4 regions of the Candidatus Pantoea rara genome follow, and region 1 is predicted to be linked to each of the others. Evidence: predicted binding sites of a transcription regulator. Region 1 holds the regulator's gene; each other region holds the start of a gene.
What was found. The regulator CRP, encoded in region 1, controls carbon source genes, mostly activating them, when cyclic AMP is high. The targets are predictions, from matches to a motif close to ATGTGANNNNNNTCACAT.
Positions count from the first base shown of each region.

Region 2: the regulator CRP is predicted to act here: its motif matches at 671-688, upstream of ACR8BF_RS15640 (iron-containing alcohol dehydrogenase).
Region 3: the regulator CRP is predicted to act here: its motif matches at 1,302-1,319, upstream of ACR8BF_RS17365 (YjcB family protein).
Region 4: the regulator CRP is predicted to act here: its motif matches at 1,161-1,178, upstream of yrbN (protein YrbN).

Region 1 covers NZ_CP194942.1:420,158-422,360, forward strand. The annotation lists gene ACR8BF_RS01925 (YccS/YhfK family putative transporter) at 1-569, opposite strand, end outside; gene crp (cAMP-activated global transcriptional regulator CRP) at 627-1,259, opposite strand; gene ACR8BF_RS01935 (OsmC family protein) at 1,563-1,967, shown strand; gene ACR8BF_RS01940 (phosphoribulokinase) at 2,111-2,203, opposite strand, start outside.
Region 2 covers NZ_CP194942.1:3,271,276-3,273,478, forward strand. The annotation lists gene dtnK (D-threonate kinase) at 1-611, opposite strand, end outside; gene ACR8BF_RS15640 (iron-containing alcohol dehydrogenase) at 799-1,947, shown strand; gene ACR8BF_RS15645 (dihydrodipicolinate synthase family protein) at 1,959-2,203, shown strand, end outside.
Region 3 covers NZ_CP194942.1:3,674,564-3,676,766, reverse strand. The annotation lists gene ACR8BF_RS17370 (ATP-grasp fold amidoligase family protein) at 1-848, shown strand, start outside; gene ACR8BF_RS17365 (YjcB family protein) at 915-1,196, opposite strand; gene soxS (superoxide response transcriptional regulator SoxS) at 1,450-1,875, opposite strand; gene soxR (redox-sensitive transcriptional activator SoxR) at 1,976-2,203, shown strand, end outside.
Region 4 covers NZ_CP194942.1:3,535,795-3,537,997, reverse strand. The annotation lists gene pnp (polyribonucleotide nucleotidyltransferase) at 1-65, shown strand, start outside; gene nlpI (lipoprotein NlpI) at 195-1,079, shown strand; gene yrbN (protein YrbN) at 1,185-1,241, shown strand; gene ACR8BF_RS16710 (DEAD/DEAH family ATP-dependent RNA helicase) at 1,258-2,203, shown strand, end outside.

The DNA of each region.
Region 1 (2,203 bases):
TCCGGGTCGGTCAGCTGCGTCAGCAGGGTATATTTGGCGTCGCAGTAGTTAGCCAGCTCGCGGTAGATTAGGCTCAGGCTCTCGCGCATCGGCTGCTCTTTCCACAGCCAGAACCAGAACCAGTTGAACAGCCCGTACCACAGCGTGCCGCCGATATAGAGCAGCGGGGGAACATAGATTGGCATGCGGCCAATCAGGCTCAGGGTAAAGATGGCGGCAATCAGGGTGCCGGGCAGCAGACGAGCATGCAGCGGGCTGATCTCGCCGGTAACGCCGAGCAATAAGGGCATGGCAAACAGGATCAGCGGCAGCGGAATAGCATGCAGGGTAAGCCACTGCATCAGAAAGCTGCCGAGGGCAAACAGGCTGCCGCCAACGATCAGGCGTTTGAAGAAGCGTTTATGCGGGGTATCCAGACCGGCGATGTTGCAGCAGGCGGGCACTAATGAGAACAGGAGACCTTTTTGCAGGTCGCCAGCCAGCCAGCCCAGCGCCACCGGCAGACAGAGCACCAGCGTTTGCCGCAAGGCGTAGTTAACTTCAGGATGGTAAATAATTCGACGCCACATCGGCCCAACACAAACAATAACGGCGTGATGTTGCCATCACGCCGTGGGTGACAGGAATTAGCGGGTGCCGTAAACGACGATGGTTTTGCCGTGTGCGGAGATCAGGTTCTGATCTTCCAGCATCTTCAAAATACGGCCCACGGTTTCACGTGAACAACCAACAATCTGGCCAATTTCCTGACGCGTGATTTTGATTTGCATGCCGTCGGGATGCGTCATGGCATCTGGCTGCTTCGCCAGGTTGAGCAGGGTCTGTGCAATGCGTCCGGTGACGTCGAGGAAAGCGAGGTTACCCACTTTTTCAGACGTGACCTGCAGGCGACGCGCCATCTGCGATGAGAGTCGCATCAGGATGTCAGGGTTAACCTGGATCAGCTGACGGAATTTCTTGTAAGAAATCTCCGCCACTTCGCACGCACTTTTCGCACGCACCCAGGCGCTGCGCTCCTGGCCTTCTTCGAACAGGCCAAGCTCACCAATAAAATCGCCCTGATTCAGGTAGGAAAGAATCATCTCTTTGCCTTCTTCATCTTTAATCAGAACCGCGACGGAACCTTTAACGATGTAGTAAAGCGTTTCTGCTTTTTCACCTTGGTGAATCAGCGTACTTTTGGATGGATACTTGTGAATATGGCAATGGGACAGGAACCATTCGAGTGTAGGGTCTGTTTGCGGTTTGCCGAGAACCATTCGCTATTATCCTCTGTTGTAATCGTGCCCAAAATACAGGGGGCAGTTTTCCCTGTCAGGCGGTGAAAGCTTCAAGCGTTTCCATTTCAGGAAATTATTCGGGCCGCATCAGGCGCAGTGCGCATCATCCTTCCCGGCTTCGCCATCGGGTGACGAAAAATATTTTCAGCACTGTTTGTAGCACAGCTTTTGCCGACTGTCTTCTGTTGTCTCGCTTCAGCTATAGGCGGATTTCTCTGGATTGCTGTTTACCAGGCGAAAGCGTACTCTGGCGAGAAAACAGCGTATTCCGGAGCAAAAATCATGCAGGCAAGAGTGAAATGGGTAGAAGGGCTGACATTCCTCGGAGAATCCTCATCCGGCCATCAGATACTGATGGATGGAAATTCGGGTGATAAAGCGCCCAGCCCAATGGAGATGGTGCTGATGGCGGCCGGCGGATGCAGCGCGATTGACGTGGTTTCAATTCTGCAAAAAGGCCGCAACGATGTGGCTGATTGTGAAGTAAAACTGACCTCAGAACGTCGTGAAGAGGCGCCGCGAATCTTTACGCACATCAACCTGCATTTTATCGTGAGTGGTAAAGGGCTCCAGGATAAAGCGGTCTCACGCGCGGTGGATCTTTCTGCTGAAAAATATTGTTCGGTGGCCATTATGCTGGGTAAAGGTGTGACGATTACCCATAGCTATGAAGTCATTGAGCTGTAACAGGCTGAGGGGCCGTTAAAGTCACGGGCAAAATCTGAGCCAGCCCGGTGTCAGGCGGCTCCCTGCGTGTGGAACGTACGTGTTGCTGTCAGATTCACCCTGATCAGGTCCAGTCACTCGGCTGAGAAGCCATGACTGGCCTTTTATTCAATCCGTTTGCCTTCCATCAGTCGCTTCACCAGCGGACCCATGATCAACTCCATCGCCAGACCCATTTTGCCGCCGGGCACTACCAG
Region 2 (2,203 bases), 1.1 Mb from region 1:
GTTATCAGTCTCGCCAGATCGGCCTCATTCTCGGCATCCACCACCACGATGCCATGCGCCGCCGCTAACACTGCATCAAGTCGATCGCTGCGCAGCGTCGCGAGATCGATCTCCGTGCCGTCGATCTGCATCTGATCGAGGATGCAGGCGCTGAGGATCGGGGTTTTCGGATCGCTGGCAAATTCGGTGTCCGTCAGTAAACGCTGATTGACCCACACTTTACCCTCGCGTGTGGTGCGGCCCAGTCGTGGCACCGCTGGTGCAACCAGCGCCAGCATTTTGCCGCTGGCACGCAGCGCAGCACTGGTTTCAGCACCGACGTTGCCGCGCAGCGTGGAGTCGATCTTTTTAAACAGCCAGCCCTGCTGAAGCTGTGCGGCGAAATGCTGCACCACCTGAGCGACGCGCTCTGTGGCCTGGCTGGCGCTGACCGCCCGGCTGTCGGTGCTGATGACCAGCACATCCGCAGCGTCGTCTGGTAGCGGTACCGCAGTGCCAAACAGTACATGTACGCGGGCGCCAGCCTGTGCCAGGCCGCTCCCCGCATCGTTGGCACCGGTAAAGTCATCGGCGATGACCAGCACCGGGGTTTTCCATAATGATGAGCCCATCCTCACTCCTGTCAGGTGACTGCCGCTGCATTTGATTATATTCAATCATGATTGATTATATGTGAGCAAGTTCAAATTAATCGAAATCGATATGCCTTATAAAATTAGCCACAGAGAGTGACTGACTTCGCATTGTGCTGAGCAAGATTAATCATCTGCTCAGACATGACAGAAATAAGGGTATGAAATGAACATTAACAGCACGGTGATTAGCGGTTATCAGGCGTTAAATGACATGCGCTATCTGCTGAAAGGGAAATCAACAGCAGTCGTGGTCACTGATCGGAATATTGAGGCGATTCCGGCAGTGCAGGCGCTGATGGGTCAACTTCGGGATCAGATTCCAGGTATCAGCGTAGTCAACAGCGTCCCACCTGAACCAAGCCAGCATGACGTAGCAGCGATTATCTCAGCGCTTTCCCAGGGCCAGGTCGACATGGTGATTGGCATCGGCGGCGGTAGCGTGCTGGATGTGGCGAAGCTGCTCTCAGTGCTGTGCATCGACGCCGCGCCGTCTCTGGACGCCTTGCTGGCAGGCGAAAAGCCGCAGCGCCGTACCCGTTCAATACTGATCCCCACCACCGCAGGCACGGGTTCTGAAGCGACGCCCAATGCGATCCTGGCGATCCCGGAGAAAGAGACCAAAGTCGGTATTATTTCACCGGTGATGCTGCCCGATGTGGTGGCACTGTTGCCGGAGCTCACCACCAGCATGCCGGCACATATCGCGTCTTCAACCGGTATTGACGCCCTCTGCCATCTGATTGAGTGCTTTACCGCCAATGTCGCCAACCCGGTCAGCGACAACTATGCGCTGATTGGGATGAAGAAACTGTTCGCTAATCTCGAAACCACCCTGCGCGAGCCAGAAAATTTACAGGCGCGGCTGGAGATGCTCTGGGCCTCTTATTATGGCGGTGCATCGATTGCCCATGCAGGAACACATCTGGTGCATGCCCTCTCTTATCCGCTCGGCGGCAGATATCACCTGCCACACGGCGTCGCCAACGCCATTTTGCTGGCACCCTGCATGCGCTTTATCCGTCCGGGGGCAGTGAGCAAATTCGCTCAGGCCTATGATCTGCTGCCCGACGCCGACATCCGTTTAAGCGATGAAGAGAAATCACACGCGCTGGTCGACTACTTCACCGCGCTGGTGGCGCGGCTGCAACTGCCTGCCAGCCTGGAAGCACTGGGCATCAGCCCGGATCACCTGCCCGGATTAGTGGAAGCCGCGCTCGACGTCCAGCGTCTGATGAACAACGTGCCGATGGCAGTCACCGCCGACGATGTGCGCGCCGTCTACCTGACGCTTTTCCCTTCCTGCCAGGCGTAATGAGGAGTGTTATGAATAAGAAAATAAACGGCGTACTGACCGCCATCGTCACCACCTTTGATCGGGAAGGTGCCTTTGATCCGGTAACACAGCGTGAGCAGGTCAGACGCCAGATCAACGCCGGTAACGGCATCTTCTGTGGGGGTACCAATGGCGAGTTCTTTGTGCTGAACGAGCAGGAGAAGATCGCGGTGACCACCACCTGCGTCGATGAGGTTAACGGCCGGGCGCCGGTGGTGGCGCACATCGGGGAGAT
Region 3 (2,203 bases), 670 kb from region 1:
AGCTGCCCAATCTGCGTCAGCCAAAAGTGTTCAACGAAAAGGTGTTGTACCGTAAGTTTATCTTCGGCGATTACCAGAGCTATGGTCGTCTGTCAGATAAGTACTCGGTGCGCGAATTCATTGCTGAAAAAATCGGTAATGAATACCTGATTCCGCTGGTACACGAAACCACTGATCCAACAACGCTGAATAGCTTACCCTGCTGGAAGGGAACGGTGATTAAGCCGAACCACGCCTCCAACATGGTAGAGATTCTGCTGGAAGAGCCGGACGCACTGCGCAAGCAGCAGATCATTCATGACTGCTATCGCTGGCTGAAGACTGACTTCGCCAACGAAGCGCGTGAGATTCACTATCGGTACATCAAGCCACGTATCCTGGTTGAGAAGTACATTGGTGATGGCAAAAGTGCGCCGATTGATTACAAGTTTCATATGTTCAACAAGCGTGATGGCAAGTTCGAATATGTGCTGCAGGTGATCTACAACCGCTGCCAGCCGCTGCTGTCGATGAACTTCTACGTGAATAACCTCAATGAGGCTTATCACAAGATTCGCGATACCGGTCTGGATGTGTCTCCGATTATGCCTTCACTGGAACATGCGCTCGAACTGAGCAAGAAGCTGGCCAGCGATTTCGACTATGTGCGTGTGGACTGGTATATCCATGACGAGCGGATCTACTTTGGCGAACTGACCTTCACCCCAGGTGCAGGACTGGTTACCGGATTAGATCGTGGTTTAAATCAGATGATGGGAGATATGTGGATTCAGGATCGCCGCGGAACGCAGAGCCCGGGCGTTACAGTGCAGGATGTTAATATCCCTGCCATGTTGAAGAAAATTTAAGCACACACAGCAATATAAAAAACCCCGCTTAGCGGGGTTTTTTATGCGCAAAATTCAGGGAATCAATCAGGGCATCGGCCAGTCAGCAGGCGCCTGGCTCATCGCATCAATAAAGGCATGCTTCGAGATTTCCACGAAGTTATGCACGTTTTCCATGCTCAGGGTAATGCCCATCAGCCCGGTAACAAACCAGCAGGTCATGCCTAAACCAATCCCGCCACACATAAATGCCATCACGTGACGGCTATCCTGACGAAGTTTAGTTTTCAGGGTGCTGGCAAAAAACATCATGACTGCGCTCAGCAATTCCCAACGCATAACAAGAAAACTGGTGGTTAACGTAGCCATTGGCCGGACCTCAATATCAACAGGTAATCCTGACAATCTGCGGACATCACCGGCGACAAAAAAGTGTGTCAGGGAAGACTTTTTTGCCGTCAAACCAGGTTTAAAGTGTGACTTGGGTCACATTATATCACCCGATTTTAAATTTTGAACAAAATTTACACGGGTATGGCAGTGACACGAAGGAAGGGTAAGCAGCAGAAGAAGAACGGCGGAAAAATCAGGCAGATGCGCCCGGGGCGGGCGCAACAAAGAGTTAACGAACCGGGCAGCATTCGCCGGTGGTGCGTTGAGTAAAGCTGTTGATCGGATCGTTACAGCCAAAACTCAGCAGGCGAGGGCGTTGAATCGCCTGGCGTCGCATGGTGTGGCGGTATGCGGTAGGCGTCTGGGCAAACTGACGGCGAAACACCCGTGAGAAGGTCTGCTGCGAGTCATAGCCATACTGCATCGCAATATCAAACACCGGGCGCTGTGTCAGCGACAGGGCTTCTGCTGCCAGCGTCAGACGGCGTTCACGAATATAGCCACCCAGCGTCTGTTTCGTTACCGAACGGAACATACGCTGCAGATGCCATTTCGAATAGCCTGATTTCGCCGCAACTTCATCGATAGACAGGCTCTTATCCAGGTTCTGGTCAATCCAGTGCGTCAGGGAATGAATGATCTCTTCTTGCATCATGGCCTCATCCTTCTGGTGCTTAGTCAGTGGTAATAGGAGTTTAGGGGTTTCGATGGAGAGCGAGTATAATTCCTCAAGTTAACTTGAGGTAAAGAGCCTGATGAAAAAAGAACGCAACTATCCAAAACCGGTTTTAACACCGGGCGAAGTGGCACGCCGCAGCGGTGTGGCGGTCTCGGCGCTGCACTTCTATGAGACCAAAGGGCTGATCTCCAGCACCCGTAACAGCGGAAATCAGCGTCGGTACAGCCGTGATGTGCTGCGTCGCGTCGCGATTATCAAGATTGCACAGCGCATCGGCATTCCGCTGGCCACGGTCAGCGACAGT
Region 4 (2,203 bases), 810 kb from region 1:
AAGCGACAGAATCTAAGCCGCAGACTGAAGAAGCTGCCGCGGTGATTACGCCTGAAGCTGAGTAAGACGTTGCTGATTTGCCCCTCTTTGCCTGGCGGAGAGGGGCGTTTGTATCATCGCGAGGGCGGGAATCCTTGTGCACAGCAGGCGGATGACAGGATGGTTATCCCAATGTTTGTATTCGGGAGTGGGAAATGAAGCCTTTTCTGCGCTGGTGTTTTGTTGCGACAGCTTTGACGCTGGCAGGATGCAGCAACTCCAATTGGCGTAAGAACGAAGTTCTTGCAGTGCCTTTACAGCCCACACTGCAGCAGGAAGTGATACTGGCGCGCATGGAACAAATTCTTGCCAGTCGCGCTCTCACCGATGATGAACGCGCACAGCTGTTATATGAGCGCGGAGTGTTGTATGATAGTTTAGGTCTGCGGGCATTAGCGCGGAACGATTTTTCGCAAGCGCTGTCTATAAGACCAGATATGCCCGAAGTGTTTAACTACTTAGGCATATATTTAACGCAGGCGGGCAACTTTGATGCCGCCTATGAAGCGTTTGATTCTGTACTTGAGCTTGATCCAACTTACAACTATGCGCATTTAAACCGTGGTATCGCCCTCTATTACGGCGGTCGATACAAGTTAGCGCAAGATGATCTGCTGGCGTTTTATCAAGACGATCCTAACGATCCTTTCCGCAGTCTGTGGCTCTATCTCGTTGAACGTGAGATGGATGTCGACAAGGCAAAAGTCGCGCTTCAACAGCGTCACGACAAAGCGGTCAGAGACCAATGGGGATGGAATATTGTCGAGTTCTACCTTGGAGATATCAACGAAAAAGCGTTGATGGAAAGTCTCAAGGCGGACGCAACGGATAACACCTCGCTCGCTGAACATCTCAGTGAAACCAACTTCTATTTAGGTAAGTACTACCTAAGTCTGGGGGAGAAGGACGACGCGAAAGCGTTGTTCAAACTGGCGGTGGCCAACAACGTCAATAACTTTGTTGAACACCGATACGCATTGTTGGAACTGGCGCAACTCGGCCAGGCACAAGACGATTTATCAGAATCTGACCAGCAATAGCTGACGAACTTAATTTGCCTGTAAAACCTGTTAAGTCATCATCTTAAAGGATGAAGGCTTTTCTGTTCGTCAAAACTTCTAATTTGAGCCGGTTCACACTTTTTGATGAAAATGACTGAAAGTTTTCACGACGAGTTATGTAGACTGGCCGCCGCAATCTAAGAGGCACGTGTACTACATGACTGATATCCAAACCACTTTTGCTGACCTTGGCCTGAACGCCGACATCCTTGAATCACTGAATGGCATGGGCTACGTAAAGCCATCCCCAATCCAGGCTGAGTGTATTCCTCACCTGCTGGCGGGCCGTGACGTGTTAGGCATGGCGCAGACCGGGAGTGGTAAAACTGCGGCTTTCTCTCTGCCGCTGTTAAACAACATTGACCCAACTGTTAAAGCACCTCAAATCCTGGTGCTGGCACCTACCCGCGAACTGGCGGTACAGGTTGCTGAAGCAATTACCGAATTCGCTAAACACATGCGTGGCCTGAACGTGGTTGCCCTCTACGGCGGCCAGCGTTATGACGTGCAGCTGCGTGCACTGCGTCAGGGACCTCAGGTTGTTGTAGGTACGCCTGGTCGTCTGCTTGACCACCTGAAACGCGGCACGTTAGAACTGTCTAACCTGCGCGGCCTGGTGCTGGATGAAGCTGATGAAATGCTGCGTATGGGCTTCATCGAAGACGTTGAAACCATCATGGCACAGATTCCAGCCGGTCATCAGACTGCGCTGTTCTCTGCAACTATGCCGGAAGCAATTCGTCGTATCACCAAACGCTTCATGAAAGATCCGCAGGAAGTGCGTATCCAGTCAAGCATGACTACACGTCCTGATATCAGCCAGAGCTACTGGACTGCTTATGGTCGTAAAACTGACGCCCTGGTTCGCTTCCTGGAATCTGAAGACTTTGATGCTGCCATCATCTTCGTGCGTACTAAAAACGCAACACTGGAAGTGGCTGAAGCGCTGGAGCGTAGTGGCTACAACAGCGCAGCGCTGAACGGTGACATGAACCAGGCACTGCGCGAGCAGACGCTGGAGCGCCTTAAAGATGGTCGTCTCGACATCCTGATTGCAACCGACGTTGCGGCCCGTGGCCTGGACGTTGAGCGTATCAGTCTGG